DNA from 4 places in the Enterobacter sp. H2G27 genome. Region 2 is predicted to be linked to each of the others. Evidence: predicted binding sites of a transcription regulator. Region 2 holds the regulator's gene; each other region holds the start of a gene.

The links. Region 2 encodes sigma-54, which starts transcription at its own class of promoters, with help from an activator protein. Its sites were predicted from a motif close to GTTGGCACANNTTTCGCTNT; they were not measured.
Region 1: hypA (hydrogenase maturation nickel metallochaperone HypA) is a predicted target of sigma-54. The motif match lies at 3,919-3,938, and genes of this name have one in related genera.
Region 3: glnA (glutamate--ammonia ligase) is a predicted target of sigma-54. The motif match lies at 3,865-3,884, and genes of this name have one in related genera.
Region 4: glnK (P-II family nitrogen regulator) is a predicted target of sigma-54. The motif match lies at 1,640-1,659, and genes of this name have one in related genera.

What each region holds. Positions count from the first base shown of each region.
Region 1 is NZ_JBSVSI010000001.1:3,323,352-3,328,294, forward strand. It holds gene ACW9E7_RS15695 (respiratory chain complex I subunit 1 family protein) at 1-799, opposite strand, end outside; gene hycC (formate hydrogenlyase subunit 3) at 801-2,615, opposite strand; gene ACW9E7_RS15705 (4Fe-4S dicluster domain-containing protein) at 2,612-3,220, opposite strand; gene hycA (formate hydrogenlyase regulator HycA) at 3,291-3,755, opposite strand; gene hypA (hydrogenase maturation nickel metallochaperone HypA) at 3,966-4,316, shown strand; gene hypB (hydrogenase nickel incorporation protein HypB) at 4,320-4,943, shown strand, end outside.
Region 2 is NZ_JBSVSI010000001.1:3,773,931-3,778,873, reverse strand. It holds gene ptsN (PTS IIA-like nitrogen regulatory protein PtsN) at 1-337, opposite strand, end outside; gene hpf (ribosome hibernation promoting factor) at 420-707, opposite strand; gene rpoN (RNA polymerase factor sigma-54) at 730-2,163, opposite strand; gene lptB (LPS export ABC transporter ATP-binding protein) at 2,211-2,936, opposite strand; gene lptA (lipopolysaccharide ABC transporter substrate-binding protein LptA) at 2,943-3,497, opposite strand; gene lptC (LPS export ABC transporter periplasmic protein LptC) at 3,466-4,041, opposite strand; gene kdsC (3-deoxy-manno-octulosonate-8-phosphatase KdsC) at 4,038-4,604, opposite strand; gene kdsD (arabinose-5-phosphate isomerase KdsD) at 4,619-4,943, opposite strand, start outside.
Region 3 is NZ_JBSVSI010000001.1:4,235,464-4,240,406, forward strand. It holds gene ACW9E7_RS20175 (MFS transporter) at 1-929, shown strand, start outside; gene ompL (porin OmpL) at 1,004-1,690, shown strand; gene typA (ribosome-dependent GTPase TypA) at 1,771-3,594, opposite strand; gene glnA (glutamate--ammonia ligase) at 3,971-4,943, shown strand, end outside.
Region 4 is NZ_JBSVSI010000001.1:780,510-785,452, reverse strand. It holds gene amtB (ammonium transporter AmtB) at 1-1,215, opposite strand, end outside; gene glnK (P-II family nitrogen regulator) at 1,251-1,589, opposite strand; gene ACW9E7_RS03635 (SmdB family multidrug efflux ABC transporter permease/ATP-binding protein) at 1,810-3,591, opposite strand; gene ACW9E7_RS03630 (SmdA family multidrug ABC transporter permease/ATP-binding protein) at 3,584-4,943, opposite strand, start outside.

The sequences.
Region 1 (4,943 bases), 450 kb from region 2:
CGACCAGCAGCTTGAGGGCGGCAACCACGACGGCCAGCAGCAGACCGCCCGCGGAGAAGTGCGTCATCTGCCCCCACGGGAAGAAGACGCCGACAAACATCTGCAGCACCACCAGCTGTTTGAGGCTAATGCCCCACTTCAGCACCGCAAAACCGTAGCCGCTGTACTCGGTGAGCGGCCCTTCCTGAAGTTCCTGCTCGGCTTCAGCCAGATCGAACGGCAGTTTGCCCATCTCGATAAAGGTGGCGAACGCGCAGGCGCACAGCGCCAGCACCAGCGGAATGGAGCGGGCAACCGGCCAGTGGTAGACGGCGTGGGTGATAAAGCTGATGTGGGTGGAGCCCGCAACCTGCGCGGCAACCCACAGCCCCAGCAGCAGGATCGGCTCAACCAGCACGCCGAGCATCGCCTCGCGGCTGGCACCGATGCCGGTAAACGGGCTCCCGGTGTCCAGGCCCGCAATGGCAAAGAAGAAGCGGGCGATAGCGAAGAGGTAGATAAGCGTGATCAGATCGCCGAGCGCCGGCAGCGGCGACGCCACCGTCACCACCGGCAGCGCGGTGGCGATGGTCAGCATCACGCCCACCATCACAAACGGCGTCAGACGGAAGACCCAGCCTGCGGCATTCGGCACCACGCTCTGGCGAGAAAACAGCTTGAAGAGATCGCGATACTCCTGGAGCACACCAGGGCCGCGACGGTTGTGCATCCGGGCGCGCGCCACGCGCGTGATGCCCGACAGCAGCGGCGCCACGGCGAACAACACCAGCGCCTGAAGAATTGCCAGTAACAGATTCATGTCAGGCTCCTCGTGAAATCACAATGACCACCAGCACCGCCAGTTCGATGACCGCCAGACGGCGGAACAGCGCGGGTGCGGCAGCGCTCTGCCAGCCGGGTACCCAGCCGACCGGGTTCAGCCAGTGGCGCAGCTTCAGCACGGCGGCAAAGTTTTCTTTTACCGGCATGGCGAAGCCGTGGGCGGTAATGACCATCGACTGTTCGTGTTCGTAGCCACAGGCCCACGCCGCACCGCGCGAGCGGGAGGCGAGCCGGTCGCGTTTGAAGAACATCATCAGGATGAGCGGTAGCAGCGGTGCGCCAATCAGCAGCAGCGCAATCATTGGCTGAGAGACGGTGGTATTCGCCACGGTCAGCGGCAACGGAATGGCGTTGCCCAGCAGCGGTAGCAGCCACGGTGCAGCGACGCCGCCCGCAATGCAGCACAGCGCCAGCGCGACCACGCTCACGCCCATCAACAACGATGCGCAGCAGGCGTTTTCCGCTTCGCGGGTGCGCGGCGCACCGAGGAAGGTCACGCCGTAGACTTTCGCCATGCACATCACCGCCAGCGCCCCGGTAATCGCCAGCCCGACCGCCAGCAGCGGCCCCAGCAGACGAGCGATAAACGCATTGCTCTGACCGAGGGCGAAGAAGGACTGATAGATCACCCACTCCCCGGCAAAGCCGTTCAGCGGCGGCAGTGCGGCCATCGCCATCAGCCCGACCAGCATCGCCAGTGAAATCGCCGGCATCTTTTTGCCAATACCACCGAGCTTTTCGATATCCCGATGGCCGGTGCGGAACCAGACGCTTCCCGCGCCGAGGAACAGCGTGCTTTTAAACAGGCTGTGGTTGACGAGGTGATAAAGACCGCCGATAAAACCGGCCGCAATCAGCGCCGGCTGGTTGAGCGCCAGCCCGGTCACGCCCGCGCCCATGCCAAGCAGGATGATGCCGATATTCTCCAGCGTGTGGTACGCCAGAAGACGCTGGATATTGTGCTCCATCAGCGCGTACAGGCCGCCGACGAACGCCGTAATCATGCCGGCGACCAGCAGCACAACTCCCCACCACAGCGGCGGCTGGCCGCCGGTCAGCGTAATCGCCAGGATCCCGAACAGACCGACCTTCATCACCACCACAGAAAACAGCGCGGCGGCGGGCGCGGAGGCATTCGCATGCGCCTGCGGCACCCAGCCGTGCAGCGGAATGATTCCGGCGAGCAGGCCAAAGCCGAGCACGCCCAGCAGCCAGACGTCATTGCCCAGCGGATGCCCGTTGAGCACAGCGAAATCCAGCGTGCCGAAGCGCTGCCACACCAGCCAGCAGGCCAGCGCCAGCAGCAGCGTTCCGAGGCGTCCCAGCGCAAACCACAGCTTGCCGGAGGCGCTACAGCCCGTCAGGAACACGCCGCACAGCGCCATGATCTCCGCCATCACCACCAGCGCGCCGAGGTTGCTGGCGGTCACGGTGCAGACCGCCGTCGCCATCAGGAGATTGACCAGCAGGCCGTTGGCTTTAGCGTGCGGGTGGCGGTGCCAGTCGATATTGAACAGGCTGATAAACAGCCCGCACAGGCCAAACGTCACCAGCCAGATGGCGTTCAGGGGAGTGATCTCAACCGTGTGGTGAATCAGCGGCATCACGGTCTCTGCCGACTGGCCGCCGAGCAGAACAACGCCGCCTGCCGCCAGCGTCATCAGGCTAGCGACCGCCCCGCCGAGCCCGGCGATCGCGCCGCTCAGGGTTTTATGGAATGAGAAGATCGGCGCCAGAACGGCGGCGGCCGCAAAACAGGCTACCGCGCCGGTAATCATCATCACCGCATTCATTTCGCCCCCTCGTTAAGCGCCTGTAGCAGAGAAAGGTCGCCAAAATCACTGTTGATGGTCAGCTCGCGTTTGCGCTTGCTGGTACGGGCGATGTCGCGAATGTTAACCAGAATCAGCGCTTTCGTCGGGCAGGTCCGCACGCAGGCCGGGCCCTGATCATCGAAGCTGCACAGGTCGCATTTCACCGCAACGGCACGGATGCCGGGCACCCAGTCCAAAAGCGAGCTTACGCGCGCAGGCGCCGGCGGCGCGGGCGGGGCTTTTGGCGAGTTGGCATTCGCCGGGATATGCAGCGGTCGGCTGCCGGAAAATTCAATCGCGCCGAACGGGCAGGCAATGCCGCACAGCTTGCAGCTTACGCACAGGCTTTCGTTCAGCTGGACTGCGCCATCCACGCGGGTGATGGCATTTACAGGACAGACACCCGCGCACGGGGCATCCTCACAGTGATGGCAGAGCTGCGGGGCAGACTCTTTTTCATTACGCATGACGTGCAGGCGCGGCATGGACTGCAGCCCATGCAGGCGATGCGTTTCCGAACACGCCGCCTCACAGGTTCGACAGCCAATACAGACCGTCGAGTCAGCAATTACAAAACGGTTCACCGGGTTATCCTCTGGTGATAGTCATTTTTGTCGAAAAACTGTCTTGTCGACACTTCTCGACACGCATGGGTCAGGCCACGTTCGCTGAGGCATTTCCACCCATCAGCTGCTTCAGGTTGACCGGAAGATCGTGCTCAACGGCGGCGTACAGGCCGTTATAAACCGGCGCGATTTTTTCCAGATAATGCTCCAGCACCTGCTGGCGATCGCGGTTGCTGACGTGGCCGTCCACCATGCCGTCGGCCATCAGCTGCGCCTTCGCAATACACTGTTTTTCGCCGTCTTTTGTCTCGAGGTAGTACTCAATGGTGTGGCTGTTGAAGTTATCCGCCAGGGTCACGTTGATGGTGAAATGGCCGAAGAGGACAAAGCGCATATCCCCCTGCGCCGCGCAGCTCATCGCGTGGTGAAGACGCGCTTTCGACAAGGTAATGCCCTGAACCAGCGAGTTGCAGTAAAGGTGCCACTGGTCCTGTAACTGTTGATGACGCTGCGCGATGTAATCTGCTTTTTCGCTGATTTCCCAAATAGTCATAGAAGGTATCCGTTTAATGGAGATAGCGGCTGTTAAGCAGATTCCATGCCAGTTTTTATTTTGCTGATTTTAAAGGGATTAAACTGAAAAACCGCTGTCAACACCGCGGTGTCGACGTGTCATTTCGACAGCGTTGACATCGTCACGCCTTAACAAAAATCAAGCTGGCACTGTTATTGCATTACCGGGGCAATTCATTGAGGAGGCGTCATGCACGAAATCACCCTCTGCCAGCGGGCTCTGGAACTTATCGAACAGCAGGCAGTGCAAAACCACGCGAAGCGCGTCACCGGCGTCTGGCTGAAGGTCGGAGCGTTTTCCTGCGTCGAGACCAGCGCCCTGACCTTCTGTTTTGAGCTGGTCTGCCGCGGCACGCTGGCGGAAGGCTGCGAACTGCATATTGAAGAACAGCAGGCGGAGTGCTGGTGCGAGCAGTGTCAGCAGTACGTCACCCTGCTGTCATCGAAGGTACAGCGCTGCCCGCAGTGTCAGAGCGGCGGTCTGCGCATCGTGGCGGATGACGGCATGCAGATCCAACGCCTCGAAATCGAGAAGGAGTAAAGTATGTGTAGTACCTGCGGTTGCGCCGAAGGCAACCTGTATATAGAAGGGGATGAACACCGCCCCCACTCCGCGTTTCGCTCCGCGCCCTTTTCACCCGCCCCACGCCCTGCGGCAGCCCTGACCGGCATTACCTTTGCGCCGCAACGCTCCGATGCGGGCGACCTGCATTACGGCCACGGCGAAGCAGGCACCCACGCGCCGGGCATGAGCCAGCGCCAGATGCTGGAGGTGGAAATCAACGTGCTGGACAAAAATAACCAGCTCGCCGCCCGCAACCGCGCCCGCTTTGCCACCCGCAAACAGCTGGTGCTGAACCTGGTCTCCAGCCCTGGTTCCGGTAAAACCACGCTGCTGACCGAAACGCTCAAGCGCCTGAACGGGCGCGTCTCCTGTGCGGTGATCGAAGGCGACCAGCAAACCGTTAACGACGCGGCGCGCATTCGCGAAACCGGCACCCCGGCGATTCAGGTCAACACCGGCAAAGGCTGCCACCTGGATGCGCAGATGATTGCCGACGCCGCCCCGCGCCTGCCGCTGGCAGATAACGGCATCCTGTTTATTGAAAACGTTGGCAACCTCGTCTGCCCGGCGAGCTTCGACCTCGGCGAACGACACAAGGTGGCG
Region 2 (4,943 bases):
GCACCAGCAGCGCGAAAAGGAGATCGACGGGCTGGTTATCAATGGCATCGAAGGCGATGGGTGTTTCAAGCTGCACAAACACACCAACGGCACGCAGGGTATCCTCTTCCAGTTTGCCGTGCGGGATCGCGATGCCGTTGCCGATACCGGTACTACCCATTTTTTCACGGGTCAGAATCGCTTCGAACACCACCTGCGGCGGCAGGCCCAGCTGTTTAGCAGCCAGTTCACTGATGATCTCCAGCGCACGTTTTTTGCTCTGGCAGTGAACCGCACTGCGGGTACATTCCTGGTTAAGGACATTGCTCAGTTGAAGAGCGGAATCGTTGTTCATCATAATTTCACCTAAGCGCTAACTGTACAAATGGCCTGTTGTGTTTCACAACAGGCCGTCCTGCACCCGTTAACTGCCCGGACAATTAGTGTTGTTTCAGTTTATCTTTATGTTTATTGAGCTGTCGCGCAAGCTTATCAATCAAGCCGTCGATAGCAGCGTACATGTCTTGCCCTTCCGCACTGGCATGCAGTTCACCCCCGTTAACATGCAGGGTGGCATCCGAGATATGAGTCACTTTCTCCACTTTCAACACAATATAGACCTGATTGATCCTTTCGAAATACTGCTCGAGTTTTGCAAACTTCGCGTTCACGAATTCGCGCAAAGCCTCAGTAATTTCGACGTTTTGTCCAGTGATGTTGAGCTGCATAGTGTCTTCCTTATCGGTTGTGTCAGACCAGCTGTTTACGCTGGTTGGACGGCGGAATGGATAAAGACTCTCGATACTTCGCAACAGTACGACGTGCCACCATAATACCCTGATCGGACAGCATGGTGGTTAACTTACTGTCGCTTAGCGGCTTCGCGGGGTTCTCCGCGGCGATCAACTTCTTCACCAGGGCACGAATGGCCGTTGACGACGCTTCGCCGCCGCCCTCGGTATTCACATGGCTGGAGAAGAAATACTTAAGCTCAAAAATACCGCGTGGACTGTGCAGATACTTCTGCGTGGTGACACGGGAAATGGTTGATTCATGCATCTCGACGGCCTGGGCGATATCCGCAAGCACCATCGGTTTCATATACTCTTCGCCCTGCTCAAAGAAAGCCTGCTGCTGTTCGACAATACAGCGGCTGACGCGTAGCAGCGTATCATTTCGGCTCTCAAGACTTTTGATCAGCCATCGCGCTTCCTGAAGATTGCTACGAATATATTGATTGTCGGAGTCGTTACGCACGCTGGTGCACATGGAGGCATACTGCTGGTTGATTTGCAGGCGAGGGATGCTGTCTGAATTCAGCTCAACGACCCAGCGGCCATTGTGTTTTCTGACCAGCACGTCCGGAATAACGTACTCAGGCTCGCTGGTCTGGATTGACTGTCCCGGGCGTGGATCGAGTGACTGGATCAGATTCACCGCTTCTTTCAGCACCTCTTCCTTCAGGCGCGTGACGCGCATCAGGGTGCGGAAATCGTGGTTCGCCAGCAGATCCAGGTGATCGCTGATGATCACGCGCGCCTCGTCGAGCCATGGCGTCTCTTTGCTGAACTGAGAAAGCTGGATCAGCAGGCAGTCGCGCAGATCTTTTGCGGCTACGCCTACCGGATCGAAACGCTGGATGCGCTTCAGAACGGCTTCAACTTCCTCAAGCTCTATCTCTTCGTCGCCCATGCTTTCCAGAATATCGTCAAGCGTGACGGTCAAATAGCCGGTGTCGTCAACGGCATCGACAATTGAGGTAGCAATTGCGCGGTCGGTATCGGAGAAGGGAGTGAGTTCCACCTGCCACATCAGGTAATCCTGCAGCGACTGAGTGGTTTCTCCCTGATAGACCGGTAGCTCATCATCCTGGTAGTCCGCACGCGTACCGGAAGGCGTTCCGGCGGTGTAGATTTCATCCCAGCTGGCATCCAGCGGAAGCTCGTCGGGCATCTCTTTTTGTTCGAGTGCGTCGGCGGTATCAAGCGCTTCAGTGTCCTGTGACTGCTGGGTATCTACCTCGTCATGAAGATCGGTTTGTTCCAGCAGGGGGTTGCTGTCCAGCGCCTGCTGGAGCTCCTGCTGAAGTTCTAACGTGGACAGTTGCAACAGGCGAATTGCCTGCTGTAGCTGCGGCGTCATTGCCAGTTGTTGGCTGAGCCTTAATTGCAAACCTTGCTTCATGTTCAGAGCATTTTTCTCCGGTTCGGCGTTACGTTACCTCTACCCTATCAGAGTCTGAAGTCTTCCCCAAGATAGACGCGCTTAACATGATCGTCTTCGAGGATCTGCTGTGGCGTACCGTGGGCGATCAGATTGCCCTGGCTCACAATATACGCGCGTTCACATACGGCCAGCGTTTCACGGACGTTGTGGTCGGTGATCAGTACGCCAAGCCCGCTGTCGCGCAGGTGTTCAATGATACGTTTAATGTCGATAACCGAGATCGGGTCAACACCCGCAAACGGTTCATCCAGAAGGATAAATTTAGGGTTTGCGGCCAGCGCACGCGCGATCTCAACGCGACGGCGTTCGCCCCCGGAGAGTGCCTGACCGAGGCTGTCGCGCAGATGCTCAATGTGGAACTCTTCCATCAGCTCGTTGGCACGATCCTGACGCTGTTCGCTGGTCAGATCGTTACGAATTTGCAGGACCGCCATCAGGTTGTCGTAAACGCTAAGACGACGGAAAATGGAGGCTTCCTGCGGCAGATAGCCGATCCCGCGACGCGCGCGCGCGTGAAGCGGCAGAAGACTGATGTCTTCATCGTCAATGATTATGTTGCCGGCATCGCGCGGCACAATGCCAACGACCATGTAGAAGGTTGTCGTTTTACCCGCACCGTTAGGGCCAAGCAGCCCCACGATTTCGCCAGAGTTGACGGTCAAACTGACATCTTCTACGACACGGCGGCCCTTATAGGCCTTCGCGAGGTTTTTTGCAGTTAATGTTGCCATAACGGATTAGTTACTCTTCTTCTGTGCCGGGGCCTGGCCCTTGCCTTTGTCCTGCAGCTGCGACGGAACCAGTACGGTCGTGACGCGTTTACCTTTCTCGCTGGAGGCCTGCATTTTTTGCTCTTTCACCAGATAGGTGATTTGGTCGCCGGTAATGTTGCTGTCCAGCTGTTCCAGATACGCGTTTCCGGTCAGGATTACCAGGTCCTTCGCCAGCTCGTAGTGCATATGCGAGGCGCGGCCTTTTACCGGCTTGCCATTGTCCTGCATCTGGTAAAAGGTTGCCGGGTTGCCATAACCATCAATGATCTCTTTGCCCTGCTCGCCACCCGGACGGGTAACGACCACTTTGTCAGCGTTAATTTTGATGGTGCCCTGGGTCATGACGACGTTACCCGTGAAGGTGACGACGTTACCCTGCATATCGAGAGACTGGGTGTCGGACTCGATATGAATCGGCTGGTCGGTATCGCCCGTTACAGCAAGCGCGGGGAGACTGGTCGCCAGCATCGCGCTGGCGATAATTACTTTAAGGCTGAGTTTGTTTGTTTTGAATTTCATAGGAGGTTCTAACCTTTTCAATCAGCTCGGCGTTCTTGCTGCGTAAGTTCCCGCGCATTCTCAAACCGCTGGAATTAAATGTTGTGCCATACAGTGTGACCAGATCCTGCGACGTCACGTCCTGAGTAACCAGGTTGATCTGGGCATTATCCGTCGTAATTTTTCGCAGTTGCGAGTCAGCGGTCAGGGCGTTGACTTCAACGTGGCCGTACAGATAAAGCATACGGTCATTTGTCAGTTTGGCCCGATCTGACTTAATTGACCACGTCGGCACTTTGTCTTTATCGAATGTGGTCATCACCGGTTGGGTAAACCACGAAATACCGTCATCTGAAAAATATTCAACATGCTGGGCAATCAGGCGATAGTTCAGCGCGCCTTCCGGGCTGTAGACCACGGTTTCGCTGTGATCGCTTTTATAGGTTGGATCGCTATTGTTAACCACTTCTGTTTGCGTATCGTCGCGATCGGCAAGGTTCACGCCAATCAATACCAGTGCGACTAGCGAAAGCAAAATGATAATCCAGCGTCTGGTTTTACTCATATCGATTGCCCTTTGGCCTCATCAAGCTTGCCCTGCGCCAGCAGGAGCAGATCGCAGACTTCACGGACGGCACCACGGCCCCCGTTGATGTGGGTAACGTAGTCAGCGCGCGGGATCAGCAGCGGATGCGCATCGGCAACGGCGATGCTCAGCCCGACCTCAGCCATCACGGGCCAGTCAATCAGATCGTCCCCAACGTAGGCCACGTTTTCCGGTGCGATAGCCAGTTTACCCAGTAAATCCTTAAACGCCGCCATCTTATCGGACTGCCCCTGATACAGATGGGTAATTCCTAAGGTTTCACAGCGGTCTTCTACCAGTTTAGCTTTTCGCCCGGTGATGATAGCCACCTCAATACCCGAGGTGAGCGCACAGCGGATACCATAGCCGTCGCGGACGTTAAATGCTTTCAGCTCTTCACCATTATTGCCCATGTAAATCAGGCCATCGGAGAGTACGCCATCCACATCCAGGATGAGCAGACGAATGTTTTTCGCCTTTGCCATCATCTGGGTACTGACCGGGCCATAACAGGTTGCAAGGGATGCACCCGCATTACTCATTGTCTTATCCTTCATTACACTACGCCTGCGCGCAGCAGATCATGCATATGTACCACACCCAGCAACTGGTCGCCATCGGCAACCATAACGGAGGTAATATGGCGGGACTGCATCAGGTTCAGCACATCCACGGCCAGCGTACCCGGACGCACGCGGATACCGCCCGGCGTCATCACGTCGGCAATGCCCAGGGTTCGGACATCAACACCCATGTCGAACACGCGGCGCAGGTCGCCATCGGTGAAGATACCCTGAATTTTCATCAGATCGTCGCACACGACCGTCATACCCAGATTCTTACGGGTGATTTCCAGCAGCGCATCACGTAGGGAGGCTTCT
Region 3 (4,943 bases), 460 kb from region 2:
GGCTGTTGCTCTGCACCGTCGGCTTTATGCCCATTCAGGCGCTGTTCGTCCACCAGCCCTCACTCGGCTATCTGGTGGCCGCGCTGGCGTTCGTCACCGGCGGCCTGTTCTGCATGTGGTGGTGCTACAGCGGGGTGAAAGAGCGCTACGTCGAGCTTACGCCCGATCACCATAAGCCCGGCATTTTGAAATCGTTCTGCGCGATTTTCCGCAACCCGCCGCTGCTGGTGCTGTGCATCGCCAACCTGTGTACTCTCGCCGCGTTTAACATCAAGCTGGCGATTCAGGTCTATTACACCCAGTACGTGCTGAACGATCTGCATCTGCTGTCGTGGATGGGCTTTTTCAGCATGGGCTGCATTCTGATTGGCGTGTTTCTGGTGCCCGGCGCGGTAAAGCGCTTTGGCAAGAAGCCGGTCTATCTGGGCGGGCTGGCGCTGTGGGCGATGGGCGACGTGCTGAATTTCTTCTGGGGGACCAGCTCCCTGCTGTTTGTGCTCTTTTCCTGCATGGCCTTCTTCGGCACGGCGTTTGTGAACAGCCTGAACTGGGCGCTGGTGCCGGATACCGTTGATTACGGCGAGTGGAAAACCGGCATTCGCGCCGAAGGGTCGGTGTATACCGGCTATACCTTCTCGCGCAAAATCTCCGCCGCCCTCGCCGGTTTCCTGCCCGGCATTATGCTGACCCAGATCGGCTACGTTCCCCATGCCGTGCAGAGCGCGGGCACGCTGCTTGGGTTGCGTCAGCTTATTTTCCTCTGGCCGTGCGGCCTGGCGATTGTTGCTGCCGTGACCATGGGGCTGTTTTATAAACTCAACGAAGCGCGCTTCGCCTTTATTATCGAGGAGATTGGAAAACGGAAGAAACAAACCGCGAATACCCCTGAGATAACCACCAACAATAAAGCGTCAGCAGTCACTTTTTAACAATAAATCCGGCCACTATGCCCTTCCTGTTTATCAGGAGGGAGGCCTTTCTGTACCTGATACATGGACAAATTATGAAAAGAATCATCACTGTACTGATCGTGTCGTCTGTGTCCTGCCCGGTATTTGCCGGGGCCTATGTCGAAACCCGCGAAGCCTTCAACACCGCCTCAGAGCTGCACGAGGTGATCCTGCGCGCGGGATATAACTTCGATATGGGCGCGGGGCTTATGTTCACCAACGCCTATAACGTGGGTAAATGGGATGAACTTAAGCACAGCTATAACGAAATCGAGGGGTGGTATCCGCTCTTTAAGCCGACCAGTAAACTCACCTTCCAGCCCGGCGGGTTGATAAACGACAGCAGCGCAGGTTCGGGTGGAGCGGTTTATTTAGATACCAACTACAAATTTACGGACTGGTTTAATCTGACGTTCCGCTATCGCTATAACCATAACAACTACGATACGCCGGACTATAACGGGCAGATGGATAAGAACGACACGCACGAATTTGCCAACTACTGGAATTTCAAAGTAACGGATGCATTTTTCTACACCTTTGAACCGCACTTTTTCCAGCGGGTGAATGATTACCACAGCAAAAATGGCAAAGACCATCACTGGGAAATTACCAATAAGTTTAGCTATAAGATCGACAGAAACTGGCTGCCGTACCTCGAACTGCAGTGGCTGGACAGATGGAATGATTACAACCGGGAGCAGTACCGGATCCGTTTAGGGCTACGGTATTCGTTCTAATAAAAAAAGCCGCTGATCGCTCAGCGGCTTTTTCGTTGCCGGGTGGCGCATGCGCATACCCGGCCTACGGCATAACCGAATTATTCTTCTTTCGCACCGCGCATAGCACGTTTACGATCGTTCTCGGTCAGGTGACGTTTACGGATACGGATAGACAGCGGAGTCACTTCTACCAGTTCGTCGTCATCGATGAATTCCAGAGCCTGCTCCAGGGTCATCTTGATCGGTGGAACCAGAACCGTTGCTTCGTCAGTACCGGACGCACGCATGTTGGTCAGTTTCTTACCGGTCAGGCAGTTTACGGTCAGGTCGTTAGAACGACTGTGAATACCGATGATCTGGCCTTCATAAACTTCAGCACCGTGCCCCAGGAACAGCTTACCGCGATCCTGCAGACCGAACAGCGCAAACGCAACAGCTTTACCCTGACCGTTGGAGATCAGTACGCCGTTGTTACGCTGGCCCACTTCGCCCGGACGAATGTCGTCGTAGTGGCTGAAGGTGGAGTACAGCAGGCCGGTACCGGAGGTCATGGTCATGAACTCAGAACGGAAGCCGATCAGGCCACGGCTTGGGATCACGTAGTCGAGACGTACGCGGCCTTTGCCATCTGGATTCATGTTTTTCAGGTCGCCTTTACGCTCACCCAGAGCCTGCATCACAGAACCCTGATGCTGCTCTTCAACGTCCAGCGTTACGTTTTCGAATGGCTCTTGTTTACGGCCGTCGATTTCGCGGAAGATTACTTTCGGACGGGAAACCGCCATTTCGAAACCTTCACGACGCATGTTTTCGATCAGAACAGACAGGTGCAGCTCACCACGACCAGAAACGCGGAATGCATCAGCGTCTTCGGTTTCTTCAACACGCAGCGCAACGTTGTGCACCAGCTCTTTGTTCAGGCGGTCAAGGATCTGACGAGAGGTAACGAACTTACCTTCTTTTCCACAGAACGGAGAGGTGTTGACGTTGAAGAACATGGTAACGGTTGGTTCATCAACAGACAGGGCTGGCAGCGCTTCCACGTTCTGCGGATCGCAGATGGTGTCAGAGATGTTCAGCTCGCCCAGACCGGTGATAGCGATGATGTCGCCCGCTTCAGCCAGATCGCTGTCGATACGCTCCAGACCCAGGTGAGTCAGCACTTTGCCAACTTTACCGTTACGGGTTTTGCCTTCGCTATCGATGATAGTAACCTGCTGGTTTGGCTTCACTTTACCGCGTTTGATACGACCGATACCGATGACGCCAACGTAGTTGTTGTAGTCCAGCTGGGAGATCTGCATCTGCAGTGGACCATCCAGATCAACATCCGGTGCCGGTACGTGATCAACAATCGCCTGATACAGCGGGGTCATGTCTTCCGCCATATCTTCGTGGTCCAGACCCGCGATACCATTCAGCGCCGAAGCGTAAATGATAGGGAAGTCCAGCTGTTCGTCGGTCGCGTCGAGGTTAACGAACAGGTCGAATACCTGATCAACAACCCAGTCAGGACGTGCGCCAGGACGGTCAACCTTGTTGATAACAACAATTGGTTTCAGGCCATGGGCAAATGCTTTTTTGGTCACGAAGCGCGTTTGCGGCATTGGGCCGTCAAATGCGTCAACCACCAGCAGCACGGAATCCACCATGGACATCACGCGCTCAACTTCACCACCGAAGTCGGCGTGCCCTGGGGTATCAACGATGTTGATACGGTAGTCATTCCATTTAATCGCGGTGTTTTTCGCGAGGATGGTAATCCCACGCTCTTTCTCCAAATCGTTGGAGTCCATCACACGCTCTTGAGTTTCGGCACGCGCATCAAACGTACCGGATTGCTGCAGCAGCTTATCAACCAGGGTAGTTTTACCATGGTCAACGTGCGCGATGATGGCGATGTTACGCAAATTTTCGATCACAACTTTGCCTCAGGCATTAGAAATAGCGCGTTATTGTACACGGATTAATCGCACTACAAAACAGGATCACAAACATCCTCCGCAAACAAGTATTGCAGAGATGCTTTGTGATCGCTTTCACGGAGCGAAAAAGGGCACTTTAACGTAAATTGCACCAATATGGTGCTCAATGTTCACATTGAAGCACTATACTGGTGCAACAAATCCATCGTGGTGCAGCCCTTTTGCACTATGGTGCGCATGATAACGCCTTTTTGGGGTGATTTAAAAGTTGGCACAGATTTCGCTTTATAAAAATTACATGGCAACAGCCAGTACAAACAGAAACTGAAGACCTCGTTACCACGACGACAATGACCAATCTGGAGAGTTAAGTATGTCCGCTGAACACGTTTTGACGATGCTGAACGAACATGAAGTGAAGTTTGTTGATCTCCGCTTCACCGACACCAAAGGTAAAGAACAGCACGTCACAATCCCTGCTCATCAGGTGAACGCCGAATTCTTTGAAGAAGGCAAAATGTTTGACGGCTCCTCCATTGGTGGCTGGAAAGGCATTAACGAATCCGACATGGTTCTGATGCCAGATGCAACCACTGCGGTCATTGATCCGTTCTTCGAAGAACCAACCCTGATCATCCGTTGCGACATCCTCGAGCCAGGCACGCTGCAGGGCTACGACCGCGACCCACGTTCTATCGCGAAACGCGCTGAAGAGTACCTGCGTTCTACCGGCATCGCAGACACCGTTCTGTTCGGGCCAGAGCCAGAATTCTTCCTGTTCGATGACATCCGTTTCGGTGCTTCTATTTCTGGCTCCCACGTTGCTATCGACGACATCGAAGGTGCATGGAACTCCTCCACCAAATATGAAGGTGGTAACAAAGGTCACCGTCCTGGCGTTAAAGGTGGTTACTTCCCGGTTCCTCCGGTCGATTCTGCACAGGACATTCGTTCCACCATGTGTCTGGTGATGGAAGAGATGGGCCTGGTTGTTGAAGCTCACCACCACGAAGTGGCGACTGCGGGTCAGAACGAAGTGGCAACCCGCTTCAACACCATGACCAAAAAAGCGGACGAAATTCAGATCTACAAATACGTTGTGCACAACGTTGCGCACCGTTTCGGTAAAACCGCGACCTTCATGCCAAAACCAATGTTTGGCGACAACGGTTCCGGTATGCACTGCCACATGTCTCTGTCCAAGAACGGTACCAACCTGTTCTCTGGCGACAAATATGCTGGCCTGTCCGAGCAGGCGCTGTATTACATCGGTGGTGTTATCAAACACGCTAAAGCGATCAACGCCCTGGCGAACCCAACCACCAACTCCTACAAGCGTCTGGTCC
Region 4 (4,943 bases), 3.0 Mb from region 2:
ACCCACCGTCATATCCGCCAGCTTATAGCCAATGAAGGCCACAACGGCAGACCAGACAACGGTGATAGCAATACTTTCCAGCTGCACCAGCACCTGATGAACCATGGTGACACCTTCCGCGTAACCCACGCCACCGAGCGATTTCGCCGCGAAGATACCGGTCATGATACAACCGACTATGCCGCACACGCCGTGCACGCCGAATACATCGCATGGGTCGTCGACGCGCAGCACACGTTTCAGTGCGGTGACACCCCACAGACCCGCCAGACCCGACACCAGGCCGACCAGCAGCGCACCGCCGACACCGACATAACCACAAGCAGGGGTGATACCAACCAGACCGGCAATCGCACCCGAACAGGCACCCAGCAGAGAAGGTTTACCGCGCACCGCCCACTCGCCAAACACCCAGGAGAGAATCGCACCCGCCGTGGCAACAACGGTGTTCACGAAGGCCAGCGCGGCGATTTCGTTGGCCGCACTCGCAGAGCCGGCGTTGAAGCCAAACCAGCCAAAGTAGAGGATAGCTGTACCGGTAAACACCATCGGCAGGTTGTGCGGTTTAAACGCTTCTTTACCGAAGCCCACGCGTTTGCCAATCAGGTAGGCCCCCACCAGACCCGCTACCGCGGCGTTGATGTGTACAACGGTACCGCCCGCGAAGTCCAGCGCACCGTGCGTTGCCAGCAGACCGCCACCCCAGACCATGTGCGCAATCGGCACATAGGAGAGCGTCAGCCAGACCACCACGAAGATCAGAACGGCAGAGAAACGAATACGCTCCGCCAGCGCGCCCACAATAAGCCCAACGGTAATACAGGCGAAGGAGCCCTGGAACGCCACGTGAATATACTGATAGAAGCTGCCCATCAGCGCGGTCAGCTCAATATTTTTCAGCATCACCCAGTCGAAGTTACCAAAGAACGCGTTGCCCGTACCGAACGCCAGCGAGTAACCGTAAACCACCCACAGCACGCAGACCAGCGCAAACGTCACGGCAACCTGCGTCAGCATGGAGAGAACGTTTTTGCCACGGATCAGGCCGCCGTAGAACAGCGCAATGCCCGGAATGGACATGAAAAGCACCAGCGCGGTGCTGATCATCATAAAGGCGTTATCGGCTTTATCAGCCACCGCAGGGGCAGCAGCCAGCGCCAGGCCCGGCAGCAGCGCCAGCGAACCCAGACCCGTTTTAAGTGTTGCTATCTTCATTTTCTCGATCCCTATCACTGTGTGCCAGGCGTTATTTACAATGCCGCTTCGTCAGATTCGCCGGTACGGATGCGAATGACGCGCTGCAGTTCGGCAACGAAAATTTTGCCGTCGCCAATTTTGCCGGTATAGGCCGCTTTGCTAATGACATCAATGACTTCATCAAGCTGATCGTCAGCAATCGCGACATCAATTTTTACTTTTGGCAGAAAGTTAACGCTGTATTCCGCCCCGCGATAAAGCTCGGCATGACCCTTCTGACGACCAAAGCCTTTCACTTCGGTGACAGTCAGTCCCTGAATACCCATTGAAGACAACGCTTCACGCACGTCTTCGAGTTTGAATGGTTTGATTACAACCGTAACCAGCTTCATAGATCCCCTCCAGTCAGAATTCGGTAATGGCCGTAGCTTACGCTGAAGGTATTGCAAGGGATGTGCCAGAAATGAAAACGAGGAGGAACGGCGGCGCACAGAGCATTACACGGCCTTGATAATCGAACTGATGAAAAAAAACGCACCATGCCGGTGCATGGTGCGTTTCAGTTTTGCACCAACAGGAATGACTGTTAGCGCGCCGCCTCTTTTTGGTGCATCAGGCGCTAAGCGACTCTTCATCGCGCACGCTGGCCGCCAGCTCTTCGCCCGCCAGCTGCAGCTGGTACATCTGCCAGTAGCGCCCTTTTGCTTCCAGCAGTTCACGGTGGGTACCACTCTCAACGGCCTGTCCGCGATGTAGCACCAGAATGGTATCGGCATCGACGATGGTGGAAAGACGGTGGGCAATCACCACCAGCGTCGTATGGTCGCGTACGGCGGAGAGTGCCTGCTGGATGGCCTGCTCGGTGCCGGAGTCAATACTGGCAGTGGCTTCATCCAGAATCAGGATCTGCGGCGTTTCAATCAGCACCCGCGCCAGCGCCAGGAGCTGCTTTTGCCCGACAGAGAGATTATTCCCCTGCTCGCCCAGTCTGGTATTTATCCCATCGCTAAACCCGCGCGCCAGCTCTGCCAGCTGCACTTTTTCCAGCACGTCCCAGACCTGTTCCTGAGTGTAGTCTCGCCCCAGAGTCACGTTGGCGTAGAAGGTATCGGCCAGCACGACCGGATCCTGTTGCACCATCGCGACGCCTTTACGCAACACGGTGTGGCTGAGAGACGCGAGCGGGCGCCCGTCGAGGCGGATTTCGCCGCGCGTGACCGGGTAATAGCCCATCAACAGGCTGGCAAGCGTGCTCTTACCGCTGCCGGTATGCCCCACCAGCGCCACGAAACCGCGCGACGGAACGTCAAGCGTGATGTCCTGCAGCACCAGCCGGTCTTCACGATAGGCAAACGAGACGTTATCAAAGGCGATAGTCCCGCTTTGCAGAGGTTGCTCGTCATTGCCGTAGGCCTGACGCGGCCTGTCCATCAGCTCAAACACGCGCTCACCGGCGACCACCGCCTGCTGCAGCATCGATTGCTGGGTAGTGAGCTCGATCAGCGGCTCGTTAAGGCGTCCCAGATAGCTAATAAAGGCGTACAGCACGCCCACCTCAATCGTACCGTTTGAGCTCAGCCCAAAGAGCATCAGCAGCCCGCAAAGCACCAGCGCCGAGAAAAGGCTCAGCAGCGGACGCAGCAGGAAACCATCAAGCCGCAGCGTCTGCATACGCGCCATATAGTGCGAACGGCTGGCTTCTCCCATGCGTTCGCCAAAGCGGGCCTGCTGGCGGAACTGCTGGATGACGCTCATACCGTTAATCACTTCGTTGAAGCCATCGTTGATGTCGGCCAGATAGGCGCGAACACGGCGCACAATCGGCGTGCTGTAACGCTGGTAAATCACCATGACGATCAATACCGCCGGGAAGATGGTGATCGCCACCAGCGCCATGCGCCAGTCAAGGCTGAACATCGCAACCAGCATCGCGCCAATCAGCGCCGCGCTGCGCAATACGGTCGCCACAACGGTGACGTACAGATCGCGGATCACCTCGGTATCGTTGGTCACGCGCGAAATTACCTGCCCAACCGGCTGGATATCAAACTCGCTGAGCGGCTGGCGAAGCGCCGCGTCCATCACATCCGTACGCAGTTGCTGAACAACGCCCACGGCAGCACGGTTAAACAGCAGCGACTGAGCATAGTGCAGCCCTGCCGCCGCCAGCTGAAGGCCAACGTAGGCCACGCCTAACCCCGCCACCAGCCCCAGGGGCAGATAGCTTTTGGCGACCATATTGTCGATGAAGTAGCTAATGAGCAAAGGACCGCTCACTTCAGCAATCGCCGCAATCCAGAGTAAAAGCACGGCAACGGAGAGCGGTTTACGCCACGGCGAGCCGTAGGCCAGCAGACGTTTGAGCGTCGGCCACATCGTTCCGAGCTTACGCATTGGCGGCCTCCTCATCTTCTTCCGGCGCATCGTCCAGCGCCGCCTCAAGCTGTTGATAGCGGTACATATCGCGATACCAGCCCGGCTGCTCGGCAAGCGTTTCATGCTGCCCGCGCTGGGCAATGTGCCCGTGCTGCATGACCAGAATTTCGCTGGCTTCGGTTAGCGCAGACAAACGGTGGGCGCTGATAATGACCGTGCGTCCGTCGCCCCACTGGCGCAGGTTATGCAGAATTTGATGCTCGGTACGGCCGTCCACGGCGGAAAGTGCATCATCCAGAATCAGGATTTCAGCATTCAGCAGCAGCGCGCGGGCAATGGAGATACGCTGTTTTTGCCCGCCGGACAGCATGACGCCGCGTTCCCCGACTTCCGTCTCGTACCCCTGCGGCAGACGCAAAATATCATCATGAACGCTGGCCAGACGCGCCACGTGTTCAATCTCTTCCTGCGTCGCCCCAGGGCGGCCAAGGGCGATGTTGTTCGCCACGGTGTCCGAAAATAAAAACGGCGTCTGGCTGACGACCGCCAGGCGACCACGCCACTCGTCCAGCAGCAGATTCGTCAGGGGGATATCATGGAAACGAATATCGCCCTCGGTGACGTCAAAGTGGCGCTGGAGCAGAGAGAGCACGGTACTTTTACCGGCTCCCGTCGGGCCGCAGATGCCCAGCATCTGGCCCGGCTGAAGCGTAAAGCTGACGTTCTCCAGCACCGGATGCTCCGTTTGTGGATAGACAAACTTGCGGACGTCGACATGCATGACGCCGCGTCCTTCCGGTACGACTTCGCTGCCGTCATTGACCACCGGCGCTTCGGCCAGCATGGCGCGAATACGGCTGTAGGCGGCGCTGCCGCGCTCCACGATGTTAAACATCCAGGCCAGCGCCAGCATCGGCCAGATCATGAGACCCAGATACATCGCAAAGCTTGTCAATTGCCCCAGGGTAAGCGTGCCCTGCACTACCATCCAGCTTCCGCCGCCAATGGCCAACATATTTGCCATGCCGATTGCGATATAAATCGTCGGATCGAAACGGGCGTCGATACGCGCGACGCGCATGTTTTTCGCCCCCGTGTCTGCCGCATCGGCGGCAAACAGCGCAGACTGCCGGTCTTCCAGACCAAACGCTTTGATCATGCGGATGCTGGTCATGCTCTCCTGGGTGCGATCGTTCAGCGACGAAAACGCCGCCTGCGCCAGCTTAAAACGCTCGTGTAGCTGTTCACCATAGCGATTAATCGCCAGAGCCATGAGCGGCATCGGCAGCAGGGCGAGCAGGGTCAACTGCCAGCTGATCTGCGTGGACATCACGATCAGCACCGCACAGCCCATCACCAGCGAGTCCACC